Regions from separate parts of the Rahnella aquatilis CIP 78.65 genome, predicted to be linked through region 3. Evidence: predicted binding sites of a transcription regulator. Region 3 holds the regulator's gene; each other region holds the start of a gene.
What was found. The regulator CRP, encoded in region 3, controls carbon source genes, mostly activating them, when cyclic AMP is high. The targets are predictions, from matches to a motif close to ATGTGANNNNNNTCACAT.
Positions count from the first base shown of each region.

Region 1: a site for CRP is predicted at 1,843-1,860, ahead of yrbN (protein YrbN). Genes of this name have one in related genera too.
Region 2: a site for CRP is predicted at 2,526-2,543, ahead of RAHAQ2_RS01020 (PTS sugar transporter subunit IIB). Genes of this name have one in related genera too.

Region 1 is NC_016818.1:528,275-533,213, reverse strand. It holds gene RAHAQ2_RS02505 (DEAD/DEAH family ATP-dependent RNA helicase) at 1-1,766, opposite strand, end outside; gene yrbN (protein YrbN) at 1,756-1,830, opposite strand; gene nlpI (lipoprotein NlpI) at 1,951-2,835, opposite strand; gene pnp (polyribonucleotide nucleotidyltransferase) at 2,965-4,939, opposite strand, start outside.
Region 2 is NC_016818.1:223,872-228,810, reverse strand. It holds gene RAHAQ2_RS01030 (glycoside hydrolase family 1 protein) at 1-690, opposite strand, end outside; gene RAHAQ2_RS01025 (PTS sugar transporter subunit IIC) at 737-2,065, opposite strand; gene RAHAQ2_RS01020 (PTS sugar transporter subunit IIB) at 2,062-2,385, opposite strand; gene RAHAQ2_RS01015 (autotransporter family protein) at 2,787-4,043, shown strand; gene RAHAQ2_RS01010 (pirin family protein) at 4,107-4,802, opposite strand.
Region 3 is NC_016818.1:331,336-336,274, reverse strand. It holds gene allS (HTH-type transcriptional activator AllS) at 1-436, shown strand, start outside; gene RAHAQ2_RS01475 (phosphoribulokinase) at 572-1,441, shown strand; gene RAHAQ2_RS01470 (OsmC family protein) at 1,445-1,852, opposite strand; gene crp (cAMP-activated global transcriptional regulator CRP) at 2,216-2,848, shown strand; gene RAHAQ2_RS01460 (YccS/YhfK family putative transporter) at 2,910-4,939, shown strand, end outside.

The DNA.
Region 1 (4,939 bases), 200 kb from region 3:
CCACGGCGCTCACCGCCAGCACCGGCCGGGCGATCACGACGTGGCGCCTGTGGCACCGCATCACCGATCAACTGCATGTTCATCGGTTTATTCAGGATACGGGTACGGGTGAAGTGAGACAGGATCTCGCCCGGCATACCTTTCGGCAATTCGATAGTGGAGTGCGTACCGAACAGCTTAATGTTACCGATGTAACGGCTGCTGATGTCGCCTTCGTTAGCGATAGCGCCAACGATATGACGAACTTCTACGCCGTCATCACGACCCACTTCGATACGGTACAGCTCCATTTCGCCAGCATCACGACGTTCACGACGCGGGCTGTCGCCATCACGTGCAGGACGGTCATTGCTACGAGCCGGACGGTCACGACGATCGCCACGGTCACCGCGGTCGCCACGTTCTTCGAATTCACGACGTGGTGGGCGGCTTTTGAAGACCGGATCCGCTGCAACAATCAGAGGACGTTCGCCCTGTGCCATTTTCAACAGTGCCGCCGCCAGTGTTTCAACATCCAGCTCTTCTGCTGGTTGCAGTTTCGCCAGCAGCGCACGGTATTGATCCAGATCGCTGCTTTCCAGTTGTTGCTGAACTTTCGCTGCAAACTTAGCCAGACGACGTTCGCCCAGAACTTCTGCAGTTGGGATTTCAACTTCCGGAATGGTCAGCTTCATGGTGCGTTCAATGTTACGCAGCAGACGACGCTCACGGTTCTCAACGAACAGCAGTGCGCGACCTGCACGGCCAGCACGACCGGTACGACCGATACGGTGAACGTAAGATTCTGAGTCCATCGGGATGTCGTAGTTAACAACCAGGCTGATACGTTCTACATCGAGACCACGTGCTGCCACGTCGGTTGCGATCAGAATGTCCAGACGGCCATCTTTCAGACGCTCCAGAGTCTGCTCGCGCAGTGCCTGGTTCATGTCACCGTTCAGTGCAGCGCTGCTGTAGCCGCTACGTTCCAGCGCTTCAGCCACTTCCAGCGTCGCGTTTTTAGTACGGACGAAGATGATCGCTGCATCAAAATCTTCTGCTTCCAGGAAACGCACCAGCGCTTCGTTTTTACGCAGACCGTATACAGACCAGTAGCTCTGGCTGATGTCAGGACGCGTGGTCACGCTTGACTGGATACGCACTTCCTGAGGATCTTTCATGAAGCGACGGGTAATGCGGCGAATAGCTTCTGGCATGGTTGCAGAGAACAAGGCGGTCTGATGTTGAGCCGGGATCTGCGCCATGATAGTTTCGACGTCTTCGATGAAGCCCATACGCAGCATTTCATCAGCTTCGTCCAGCACCAGGCCGCTCAGGTTAGAGAGGTTCAGGGTGCCGCGTTTCAGGTGGTCCAGCAGACGCCCCGGGGTACCCACAACAACTTGTGGTCCCTGACGCAGAGCACGCAACTGGACGTCATAGCGCTGGCCGCCATAAAGGGCAACCACATTCACGCCATGCATGTGTTTAGAGAAATCAGTCATTGCTTCAGCAACCTGAACCGCCAGTTCGCGGGTCGGTGCCAGAACAAGAATTTGTGGTGCTTTCAGTGAAGCATCAATGTTGTGCAGCAGCGGTAAAGAGAATGCGGCTGTTTTACCGGAACCTGTCTGAGCCATGCCCAGAACGTCGCGGCCGTTTAACAGGTGAGGAATACACTCAGCCTGGATTGGTGAAGGTTTTTCGTAGCCCAAATCAGTCAGGGCAGAAATGATCGGAGCAGACAGCCCCAGGTCAGCAAAAGAGGTTTCAAGCTCAGTAGTCATGTACACGTGCCTCATTAATAATGGCAGCCAGTCTACATAACTCGTCGAGAAAATTTTCAGTCATTTTCATTGAAAAGTGTGAACCGGCTCAAATTAGATTATAAAACGAACAAAGCAACCCTCGCCCGTTAAGGCGCTTAAAAATGGTAAATACCATGATTAAAAGGCTGATTGGTGTCGTCAGCTATTGCTGGTCCGATTCTGATAGGTCGTCTTGCTCATGGCCCAAAAGCGCCAATTCCAACAATGCATAGCGGTGCTCAACAAAGTTATGAACATTGTTAGCTACCGTCAGTTTGAACAGTGCCGCGGCGCTGTTCTTGTCCCCCAGACTTAGGTAATGTTTACCTAAATAGAAGTCAGTTTCACTGAGATGCTCAGCGAGCGAAGTGTTATCCGTTGCTTCTGCCTTGAGGCGTTCCATCAGCGTAGATTCGCTGATTTTGCCCAGGTAGAATTCGACGATATTCCATCCCCATTGCCCTCTGTCCGCTTTGTCATAACGCTGTTGAAGCGCTACATCGGCATTCTTCGGATTGATTTCTCGCTCCGCAAGATAAAGCCATAAAGAACGGAAGGGATCATTTGGATCGTCTCGATAAAACGCCTGCAGATCATCCTGCGCTAACGAGAATCGGCCACCATAATACAGGGCGATACCTCGATTCAAACGCGCGTAGTTGTAAGTTGGATCAAGCTCTAGTACAGAATCAAACGCTTCATAGGCAGCATCGAAATTGCCTGCCTGCGTTAGGTAAATCCCCAGGTAGTTAAAAACTTCTGGCATATCAGGACGAATAGACAGCGCTTGTGAAAAATCATTTCGCGCCAATGCTCTTAGCCCGAGACTATCATACAGCACACCGCGCTCATATAATAGCTGTGCTCTCTCATCATCGGTTAATGACCGACTGGCAAGTATTTGTTCCATGCGTGCCAGGATGACTTCCTGCTGCAACGTCGGTTGCAACGGAATCGCCAGAACTTCATTTTTACGCCAATCATGGTTGCTGCATCCTGCCAACATAAGTGCTGTCGCAACATAACACCAGCGCAAGAAAGGCTTCATTTCTACTCCCGGAGACAAACATTGGATGAACATCCTGTCATCCGCTTGCTTAACACAAACGCGTCCTGCGTCCGTGAGACGAACAGCTCCTTCCCAAATAGAAAGGAGCTGTAAAACTTCTGTTACAGATTATTCTGCTGCAGGTTGCTCAGTTGTTTCGTCCTGAGAAGGTGCGGTAGCTTCTTTGATACTCAGACGCACACGACCCTGACGGTCAACCTCGAGAACTTTAACCGGAACTTCCTGGCCCATCTGCAGGTAATCAGTCACTTTCTCTACACGCTTGTCAGCGATTTGAGAGATGTGTACCAGACCTTCTTTACCGCCACCGATGGCAACAAAGGCACCAAAGTCTACGATACGGGTCACTTTACCTTGATAGATACGGCCAACTTCGATTTCAGCAGTGATCTCTTCGATACGACGAATAGCGTATTTCGCTTTCTCGCCATCGGTTGCTGCAATTTTCACAGTACCGTCATCTTCGATTTCGATAGTAGTGCCGGTTTCTTCGGTCAGCGCACGGATCACAGAACCACCTTTACCGATCACGTCCTTGATTTTGTCCGGACTGATCTTGATGGTATGGATACGCGGAGCAAACTGAGAGATGTCGCCACGTGGAATGCTGATAGCTTGTTCCATCACGCCCAGAATGTGCAGACGCGCACCCTTAGCCTGGTTCAGAGCCACCTGCATGATTTCACGGGTGATACCTTCGATTTTGATGTCCATCTGCAGCGCGGTGATACCGTCGCGGCTACCGGCCACTTTAAAGTCCATATCGCCCAGGTGATCTTCGTCACCCAGAATGTCGGACAGAACGATAAAGCTTTCGCCTTCTTTAACCAGACCCATTGCGATACCCGCAACAGCGGCTTTAATCGGAACACCTGCATCCATCAGGGCCAGAGAGGCGCCACAAACAGAAGCCATTGAAGATGAACCGTTGGATTCAGTGATTTCAGAAACCACACGTACGGTGTACGGGAAGTCTTCTGGTTTTGGCATCATCGCCAGCACACCACGTTTAGCAAGACGGCCATGGCCAATCTCACGACGTTTTGGCGAACCCACCATCCCGGTTTCGCCTACTGAGTATGGAGGGAAGTTGTAATGGAACAGGAAGTTGTCCGTTTTCTCGCCCATCAGCTCATCCAGGTTCTGTGCATCACGCGCAGTACCCAGAGTTGCAGTCACCAGCGCCTGAGTTTCACCACGGGTGAACAGAGCGGAACCATGGGTACGTGGCAGAACGCCAGTACGCACATCCAGACCACGGATCATGTCTTTTTCGCGACCATCAATACGCGGCTCGCCACGCAGCACACGGCTACGAACCACATTTTTCTCGATGCTGCCCAGAATGTCAGAGATTTCGCCCGCATCCAGGGATTCGTCTTCAGCTTGCAGAGCCTGAACAACATCAGCTTTGATGACATTAATCTGGTTGTAACGTTCTTGCTTCTCGGTGATCAGGTACGCATCACCCAGACGGGATTCAGACAGTGCGGCAACGCGAGCGTGCAGCTCAGCGTTAACCGCTTCTGGCTGCCAGTCCCATTTTGGCTTACCGACTTCAGCAACCAGTGAGTTGATATTGTCGATAACGATTTGTTGTTGTTCGTGGCCGAATACGACCGCGCCCAGCATTTGATCTTCGCTCAGCACTTCAGCTTCAGATTCAACCATCAGAACCGCGCCCTGCGTACCGGCAACAACCAGGTCCAGACGGCTTGTTTTCAGCTCATCTGCGGTTGGGTTCAGAACATATTGGTCGTTGATATAACCAACGCGTGCAGCGCCGATCGGGCCATTGAATGGAATACCAGACAGGCTCAGGGCAGCCGACGCACCGATCATCGCAACGATGTCAGGGTTAACTTGTGGATTCAGAGAAACCACAGTCGCGATAACCTGAACTTCATTCAGGAAAGAGTCCGGGAACAGCGGGCGAATCGGGCGGTCAATCAGACGTGAGGTCAGTGTTTCGCCTTCACTTGGACGGCCTTCGCGACGGAAGAAGCTGCCCGGGATACGACCAGCAGCGTAAGTACGCTCCTGATAGTTAACAGTCAGCGGGAAGAAACTCTGACCTGGTTTA
Region 2 (4,939 bases), 110 kb from region 3:
TGACCGCGGGTAAGACGGCGTCAGGTTGAGGATAATGCCGATTTCGCCGCTGAGATGGCGGGCACGGTAGGCTTTTACCGCCAGCGAATGCGCCAGCATGGTGTGATACGCCACGGTGGCCGCGCGTTTGAAATCCACCACGTTCGGGTAATGGAAATCATACAGATAGCCGCCTTCCACCGGCACCACCGGTTCGTTGAAGGTGAACCAGTGCTTCACACGGTCACCGAACAGTTCAAAACAGGTATCGGCATATTTTGCATAAGCCTGCACCACCTCGCGGTTTTCCCAGCCGCCGATTTCCTGCATCGCCATCGGCATATCGAAGTGGAACAAATTGATAAACGGCTGCACACCCTGCGCCAGCATTTCGTCGATCACCTGATTATAAAAAGTGACCGCTTCCTGATTGACGTCGCCGCGTCCGTTGGGAATTAAACGCGCCCAGGAAATCGACGTACGAAACGTGTTGTGGTTCAGCTGTTTCAGCAGCGCGATATCTTCGCGCCAGTTTTTATAAAACGTCGATGTATCCTGCGGGCCGACGTCGTTGTGAAAACGTGTCGGCTGCTGTGAATACCAGTGATCCCATACCGTCGCGCTTTTGCCGTGGCTCAGTGTTTCACCTTCCGTCTGCGGCGCTGAGCTGGCACTGCCCCACCAGAATTCTTTTGGAAATGCGTATTTCATCGTGATCCTCGCTGTCCGTTAGCTTTACGTTTTTAACTGTGAATGGTTAAGAATTCGCCGGCACGGCATTGCCCGCCGTCTGTGCCGTGGCTTTTTCCGCTTCCTGTTTCAGCAACGTACGTTCATAGGCTTTCAGGAACGGGTAATACATTACGGCTGATAACACCATACAGAACAGGCACATAATTACCGGGCTGAATGCCCAGTTTGCGGCCCATGACGCACCAATCGGCGCGGGAGTGGTCCAGGGTGTGAGCGAGACCACCTGCGCGACCCAGCCCAGTTTTGTGGCGGTGTAAGCAAAAATAGCGTTCAGCATCGGCACCAGCGTAAACGGCAGGAAGAACACCGGATTCATGATAATCGGCGTGCCGAACAGGATCGGTTCGTTGATGTTGAAGAAGCTCGGCACTACCCCCATCCGGCCAATAGTGCGCAGATGCACGGCCTTACTGCACAGCAATAAAATCGCCAGCGGTAAGGTCGACCCCACGCCTCCAATCAACAGATAGTGATCCCAGAATCCTTGCAGGTAAATGTGTGGCAATGGCGCACCGGCCTGCAACGCCGTCTGATTGAGCGCCAGATTGGTCATCCAGAACGGGTTCATGATGCCGGTGACGATCAGCGCGCCATGGATCCCCGCAAACCACAGCACCTGACAGATAAACACTGAAATTAAAATCGCCGGCAGGGAATCCGAGGCAGACACCAGCGGTGCCAGCAAATGCATGATGGCTTCCGGAATAATCATGCCGGTGGTGGACTGAATAAACAGGTTCAGCGGATGGAGCGTGGCGACAATCACCACCACCGGGATCAGAATCTCAAACGAGCGCGCCACGCCGGTCGGCACTTCTTTCGGCAGGCGGATGGTGATGTTGCGGCGTTTAAGCAACGCATACACTTCAGCGGCATAAATCGCCGTCAGAATGGCGGTGAAGATGCCTTCGCCGGAGAAATATTGGGTGGAGATTTGTTTATCGTGATACGGCGCGGCCACCAGCAGAAAAGCCATAAACGCCAGCAAACCGGTCATGATCGGATCGAGTTTGTAGTGCTTACCGAGGCTCGCACCAATGCCCACCGAAATAAAGAACGTCATGACGCCCATGCTCAGATACCACGGCAACATCAGTTGTTCGCGGTATTTCAGCGACAGATCCAGCCAGCCGCGCGCGAATCCCAGGGTGGTGTCCGGCGAGAAAGGCGGGAAGATGAAGACCAGCATAAAGGAGCCGATAATCATAAATGGCAGCGCCGCGATAAAGCCGTCGCGGATGGCAATGACATGCCGCTGTTGCCCGACGCTGCCCGCCAGTGGCGTGATGTGTTTTTCGATGACGTTAACCATCGCCTGATAAAGGCCACTCATACGCGGCTTCCTTCCTGTGCGATCAGGCCGAAGGCGAAGTCGAGCACGTTATCGCCGCGCTGCATGCCATAATCCATCATGTTGATGGTTTCGACCGGAATGTTGAATTCTGCCGCTCTGGCCGACAAATCAGCCTGCATGTAACGCACCTGCGGCCCGAGCAGCACCACCTGATAATCGCGGAATTTTTCGTCAAACTCGCTGGCACCGAATGCGTCAATCTGCACTTCTTCCCCGCGTTCCGCGGCCACTTCTTTCATCTTGCGCACCAACAAACTGGTCGACATCCCCGCCGAACAACAAAGCATGATTCTTTTCATTTTGCTTCACTCCAGAATGATTAATATTTCTGCCCGTTTTAGCCTGCCGGAGGTATTTGAGGCTTTATGGAAACCGGTTTCCATGGCTTCCGGGGAAATGTGCGAACCTGTTCATAAAATTTCGCACCGATTGTGCGGCAATGTGAAACATTTCACACTTTTGATAAATGTCATTCGCGCAGGAAAGAAGACAAGCTAAAGGGAAAAACACATAACAATTATCACCGGAGCATGAAATAGCGCATCAAGAAAATATTTTGGGTTATCAAAAATAAAAACCAAATCCAATGAATATCATTGACTGCGTTCTGTTAAAAAGTGATATCGAATGATTTTATCCACTGAAGATTAATAAATACACTGCCCGGCAATTACCGCTTATTATCTGTAAGGAATGCCCGATGCCGGGGTTTATATACCGTCATATCATACGATTTATTCTGCTGATACTTTGCCTGCCTGATATATTCATCATGAGTGCCAGTGCGGCGAATTACACCGCGCCACTGATTCTGACAAATGATCATAATGCCTCGTCGCCGAAATTGCTGAAAAAAGTCAGTGCAGGCGCGTTCGATTATTACCTGTATAAAGGCGGCAAGACCTCGCCGAAAGACAGGTATTTACGCACTTATCCGGAGCCGGTGCCGCTGCCGGAACCGGAAGCGGTGCCTGATCTGAATCCGGCACCAGAACCCACACCGCAACCGATACCTAAACCGGTGATCGCCTACCGGACGGATATCGTGGGTTACATTGCCGCACCTTTCCTTAACCGGCAGTACGGCTTTAACTCAATGGGGTCTTATCACGAACGTACCGGCGCCAGCGTCAAACACACTCAGGATGGCGCATGGGCACGCGTCGGCGGAACACATGATAATTACGATATCGGACACTTCAGTTTTGACAGCGATATTCGTTATGTGCAGATCGGCAAGGATTTGTATCAGGATGCCACCCCGCGTGGCAACGACGTGCACGCCGGTGTGATGATTACGCTGGGCGATCAAAAAACGAATACCTCGGACAGCGCCCGCGGTCTGGTCGGTGGATCCGCCGACACCGGGGATATCTCCACCGATGCTTACGGCATTGGCGGTTATTACACCCTGAAAACCCATGAGGGTGCGTATCTGGATTTCGTCGGGCAATACACCGCTTACCGCACCGATTTTCACAGTGAAAGCGACGCCAGCCAGGATGGCTACAGTGTGGCGTTTTCAGCCGAAGGCGGCATCCCGTTTGCGATAACCCAAAGCTGGAGGCTCGAACCTCAGACGCAGGTGATTTATCAGTATCTGCACATGAAAGGGTTCAGTGACGGTATAGCCTCGGTGGAAAAAACGACTGACAGCAGCGTGCAGGCACGGGCCGGTCTGCGGCTTTCTCATCTGCCGCAAATAGATCAGCCCAACATTACGCCGTACCTGAACCTTGATGCGGTAACGACTTTCAGCGATGCGCCCGCCGTCACCATCGGCAGCACTGAGATTTCACCTGACTTCACGCAAAGCGCCTGGAAAGCAGGCGGCGGGATCACCGCACCGCTGAGCAGAAATTCATCGTTTTACACCAGCGTAAATTATCAGCGTGGCTTTGACGGCAAACAGGAAGGTTACCGGGGCAATATCGGTATTAATGTCAGCTTCAAATGACGAATGAATGATGCAAAAAAGGCGATGCCGGAGCACCGCCTTTTGCTTTTGACTTCCCCATTATCAGACTGGCGGCAGATCGAACAGCAGGATTTCGCTGTCTTCATCCGCGTGAACGGACAGCGCCGTTTCATCCCAGATCGCCAGCGCATCACTCGGGCCGGCTTTCTGGCCGTTAATGGAAACCGTGCCTTTAACGACCTGGATCCACACACGGCGTTCAGCCTGAATCTGATATACAGACTGTTCGTCTTTTTTCAGCGCCCAGCGGGACAATTCCATATCCTGGAAGACTTTCAGCGAGCCATCGCGGGCATCAGGGGAAAGCACTAACTGACGGCCCTGCGGCGCATCGAACATGCGCTGTTCGTAACGCGGTTCCAGCCCTTTCTGATTTGGAATAATCCAGATCTGATACAGGTGCAGTTTACGGTCACTGTTACCGTTGTACTCCGAGTGCGTCACCCCGGTACCGGCGCTCATAATCTGGAACTCACCGGCCTGGATTTGTTCTTTATTGCCCATGCTGTCCTGATGCTCCACCGTGCCTTCCAGCACATAGGTCAGAATTTCCATGTCTTTATGCGGATGCTTACCAAATCCCTGCCCTGCATCGATAAAGTCTTCATTGATCACCCGCAGTGCGGAGAATCCCATGAATTGCGCATCGTAATAATCGGCGAAAGAGAAGGTATGCCAGCTTTCCAGCCAGCCGTGACTGGCGTGACCGCGTTCTTGTGCCTGACGTAAATAGATCATGTTCAACTCTCCTCAATGTTTTCTCTAGTCTAGTCAACGGCTGAGAATAAGAAAGCGTAAAAACTTCACCCCTCTGTTCAAAAAATATGAACAAATGCAGGTGACTCAATCCAAAGGATTTGAGAAAGGGGTGAGGC
Region 3 (4,939 bases):
TCTGCTGCCGCTGGGTGAAGTGGACTGGGTTTTTGTTCATGCGCCCTTTCATCCGTTGCAGCACATCACTGGCATGCTGGAAGAAGCGGTATTGCGTCAGTACATTGCCATCAATGTGGAAGACACCTCGCGCCATCTGAACAAGCGGGTGGCCTGGTTGCTGACCGGGCAACGGCAGATCATCGTGGCAGATGTGGCGACTAAACTGGCCTGTCACCTGAAGGGAATGGGTATCGGTTTTCTGCCGCGCCATCTGTGCCAGCCGTATCTCGACAGCGGCGAGCTGATCGCCCGGCAAATCCGCTATCCGCGCGCCCCTTCCCCGCTCAGTCTGGCGTGGAAAAAGGAGTACACAGGCAAGGCGCTGCATGACATTGTTTCTCTGTTCCACCAGAAAGACCCGCTGATCCAACCGTTGCTGGCGGGTTTAGAATAGTGATGCCCTCTTTGGCTTCGCGAATAAATATGGTAACAATAGGCTTAATTATGCGCAGCCTTGACGCCAGATCTTCGACCACAGAAAAGACCGCGTCTCGCCTGCCTGCATCACCTTTATGGAGAACAGCGCATTATGTCAGCCAAACATCCTGTTATTGCCGTGACCGGTTCGAGCGGTGCCGGCACCACAACCACCAGCGTGGCATTTCGTAAAATATTTCAGCAGCTTGGTTTGCGCGCGGCGGAACTGGAAGGCGACAGTTTTCATCATTTCACTCGTCCTGAAATGGATGCGGCAATACGCAAAGCGCGCGATCTCGGCCGTCATATCAGCTATTTCGGACCGGAAGCCAATGACTTTGGTTTACTGGAAAAAAGCTTTATCGAATACGGAGAAACCGGCACGGGTCGTTCACGTAAGTATCTGCATACTTATGACGAAGCCGTTCCCTACAATCAGGTGCCGGGTACCTTTACGCCGTGGCAGGCATTGCCGGAACCGACAGACATTTTGTTCTATGAAGGTCTGCATGGCGGCGTAGTGGCAGACAAAATTGACGTCGCCGCACAGGTCGATTTGCTGGTCGGCGTAGTGCCCATCGTTAACCTGGAGTGGATCCAGAAACTGGTGCGCGATACCGGCGAGCGCGGGCATTCCCGTGAAGCGGTGATGGATTCCGTCGTGCGTTCGATGGATGACTACATCAGCTATATTACGCCGCAGTTTTCCCGCACGCACATCAACTTCCAGCGCGTGCCAACTATCGACACTTCAAACCCGTTCGCAGCAAAAGCCATTCCGTCGCTGGATGAAAGCTTTGTGGTGATCCACTTCCAGGGGCTGGACGACATCGATTTCCCGTATCTGCTGGCGATGTTACAGGGGTCGTTTATCTCGCACATCAAAACGCTGGTGGTGCCGGGCGGCAAAATGGGGCTGGCGATGGAGCTGATCATGGCGCCGCTGGTGCAACGCCTGATGGAAGGCAAGAAGATCGAGTAAACTTTATTCGGCTGCAATCACTTCAAAGCTGTGGGTGATGGTGGCCGCTTTACCCAGCATCAGAGACACAGAACAGTATTTTTCGGCAGACAGGCTGACCGCACGTTCGACAATCTTATCGGTCAGGTCCTTCCCGGTGACGATAAAATGCAGATTAATGTGCGTGAACAGGCGCGGCGCTTCTTCGCGGCGTTGTGAGGTCAGCTTCACTTCACAATCACGCACGTCATTACGGCCTTTTTGTAAAATTGATACCACATCGATTGCGCTGCAACCGCCTGCGGACATCAGTAACATTTCCATCGGGCTTGGGGCTTTATCACCCGCATTGCCATCCATTGAAATCTGATGACCCGATGCAGACTCACCTAAAAATGTCAGCCCTTCAACCCATTTGACACGTGCATGCATGAACTATTCTCCCGGTGAATAAACTTATCGAAATCTGCTCTCAGAGTACCCTTTCACCTAAAATCTGGCAACGTAACCCGATCGCCATCATGCTGAAGCGAGACAACAGAAGACAGCATCTCAAACCTGTGCTACAAACAAAGCCGAAACATACTTTCCAGTAAATTGCGGTGACGGTTTTTGCGGTTTAAGAACAGAACCCACGGTGATAACAGCAATAAACAGGCTGTTGCACTCCGACATCCGCTTGCAGCATTTCTGGGGAGTTATATGCTGAAAGGGCGCTTTGGATTTTGAAGTGCCGTACAGGGAACTCTGAGCCCTGTGATTTTGGGCAGCGATAACAACAGAGGATAATAGCAAATGGTTCTCGGCAAGCCACAAACAGACCCGACTCTTGAATGGTTCCTGTCTCACTGTCATATACATAAGTATCCTTCTAAAAGTACGCTGATTCACCAGGGTGAAAAAGCCGAAACGCTTTACTACATCGTGAAAGGGTCAGTTGCTGTCCTGATTAAAGATGAAGAAGGCAAGGAAATGATACTGTCCTACCTTAACCAAGGTGACTTCATCGGCGAGCTGGGACTCTTCGAAGAAGGTCAGGAACGCAGTGCCTGGGTACGTGCTAAAACTGCCTGTGAAGTGGCTGAAATTTCTTATAAAAAATTCCGCCAGCTGATTCAGGTTAACCCGGATATTCTGATGCGCCTCTCCGCGCAGATGGCCAACCGTCTGCAAGTGACGTCAGAGAAAGTCGGCAACCTTGCCTTCCTCGACGTAACCGGTCGTATCGCTCAAACCTTGCTTAATCTGGCTAAACAGCCTGATGCAATGACCCATCCGGACGGGATGCAAATCAAGATTACCCGTCAGGAAATTGGCCAAATCGTCGGTTGTTCACGTGAAACAGTCGGACGAATCCTCAAAATGCTGGAAGATCAGAGTCTGATCTCCGCACACGGTAAAACGATTGTCGTTTACGGCACACGTTAATCCCTCAAAAATTGGCGCGGCAGAACACTGTCGCGCCTTTTTTATGGGCTAAGCTTTACCCATGACGCTATGGCGAAGACTGTTTTACCATCCTGAAGTGAACTACGCGCTGCGCCAGACGCTGGTGTTGTGCCTGCCTGTCAGCATTTGCTGGTTGTTCGGCAATCTGCAAATGGGGCTGCTGTTTTCTCTCTGTCCGGCCTGTTGCAACATCGCCGGTCTGGATACTCCGCACAAACGCTTTTTCAAACGCCTGCTCGTCGGCGGTTCACTCTTTGCCGTGAGCAGTATTCTGCTGCAACTGATGCTGGAAAACTGGCACGTTCCGCTGCCGCTCATTATGCTGTCGCTGGCGTTACTGCTCGGTGTCACCGGTGAAATCAGCCCGCTGCATGCGCGTCTGTTACCCGGCGCGCTGGTGGCAACTATCTTCACGCTGAGCATGGTGGGCGTGCGCCCGATGTGGCAGGCCCCGGTGCTGTTCGCTGCCGGCACCGCCTGGTACGGATTGTTTAACTGGGCGTGGTTTCGTATTTCGAAAGAACAACCGATGCGCGAAACGCTCAGCCAGCTCTATCTGCAACTCGCGGATTATTTCGAAGCCAAGTACAGCCTGCTGACGCAACATACCGATCCCGAAACCGCTTTGCCGCCGTTGCTGACCCGCCAGCAGCAGGTTATCGACCTGATTGCCCTGCTTTATCAGCAACTGCACATGTTGCCCCAGCACGGACATCATCATCACCATAAGCGGCTGTTTCAGCGTTTTCAGGTCGCACTCGATTTGCAGGAGCACATTACCGTCAGCCTCCATCAGCCGGAGGAAGTACAGAAACTGGTCGAGGAAAGCCATGCCGAAGCGGTTATCCGTCGCAATGCGCAGGTGATTTCCGCCCGTCTGCGGGTGATTGCCGACGATATCCTTTATCATCGCTTATCCGAGCGCTTTACGATGGCCAATGAGCTGACCGCGCTGGAGAAAATCGCCGCGCGTAACCCGGACAATCCGGTCGGCCAGTTTTGTTATTACCATTTCAGCCGTATCGCGCGTCTGCTGCGCACCCAGCGCCCGTTGTACCGGCGCGATCTGATGAACACTCAGCCGCGTCTGCCCTTCTGGCCTGCGCTGAAAAGTTATCTCTCATTCAAATCCGTGGCCCTGCGCAATGCCGCGCGTCTGGGCATTATTCTGGCGATTGGCAGCAGTCTGGGGCTGTTTTTCAATCTGCCCAAACCGTACTGGATTTTGCTGACTATTATGCTGGTCAGCCAGAACGGCTATAACGCCACGCGCGTGCGGATCCAGCACCGTGCGCTGGGCACATTGGCCGGATTACTGATTGCCTCAGGGTTGTTAAAACTGGAGTTGCCGGAAGGCACCACGTTGCTGTACATGCTGCTGATCACGCTGTTGTCCTATACGGTTTTACGCAAAAACTACGGGCTGGCGATGGTCGGCATGACGGTGACGGCAGTGTATACCCTGCAGTTGCTGGCGATGAATGGCGTGCATTTTCTGGTACCGCGGCTGGTGGATACGCTGATCGGCTGCGCACTGGCATTCGGTGGCACTATCTGGCTGTGGCCACAATGGCAAAGCGGTTTGCTGCGCCAGAATGCGCACCAGGCGCTGGAAACCTATCAGAACGCTATCCGCCTGCTGCTTGAGGAAAATCCCGACACCGCCAGGCTGGCGTACACCCGTATGCAGGTCAATCAGGCACACAATAAGCTGTTTACCTCGCTCAACCAGGCGATGCAGGAACCGGGGTTTAACTCGCATTATCTGGCGGACATGCGTTTATGGGTGACGCACAGCCAGTTTGTGGTCGAGCATATCAACGCGATGACGATCCTTGCCCGCGAGCATTACATGCTGCCGGAAAAACTGGCGACGGAATATTTACAGACCTGCGAAATCGCGCTGCAAAGCTGTCAGCAACGGCTGCTCTACGACGGGCCGGGCAGCGAGAACAATCTGTTTAATGCACCGGAACTTCACCCCGATATGCCGCTGACCGAAATGGAACGCCATCTGCGGCGCGTGATTTCGCATCTCAGCGTGATGCATACCATTTCGTCACTGGCGTG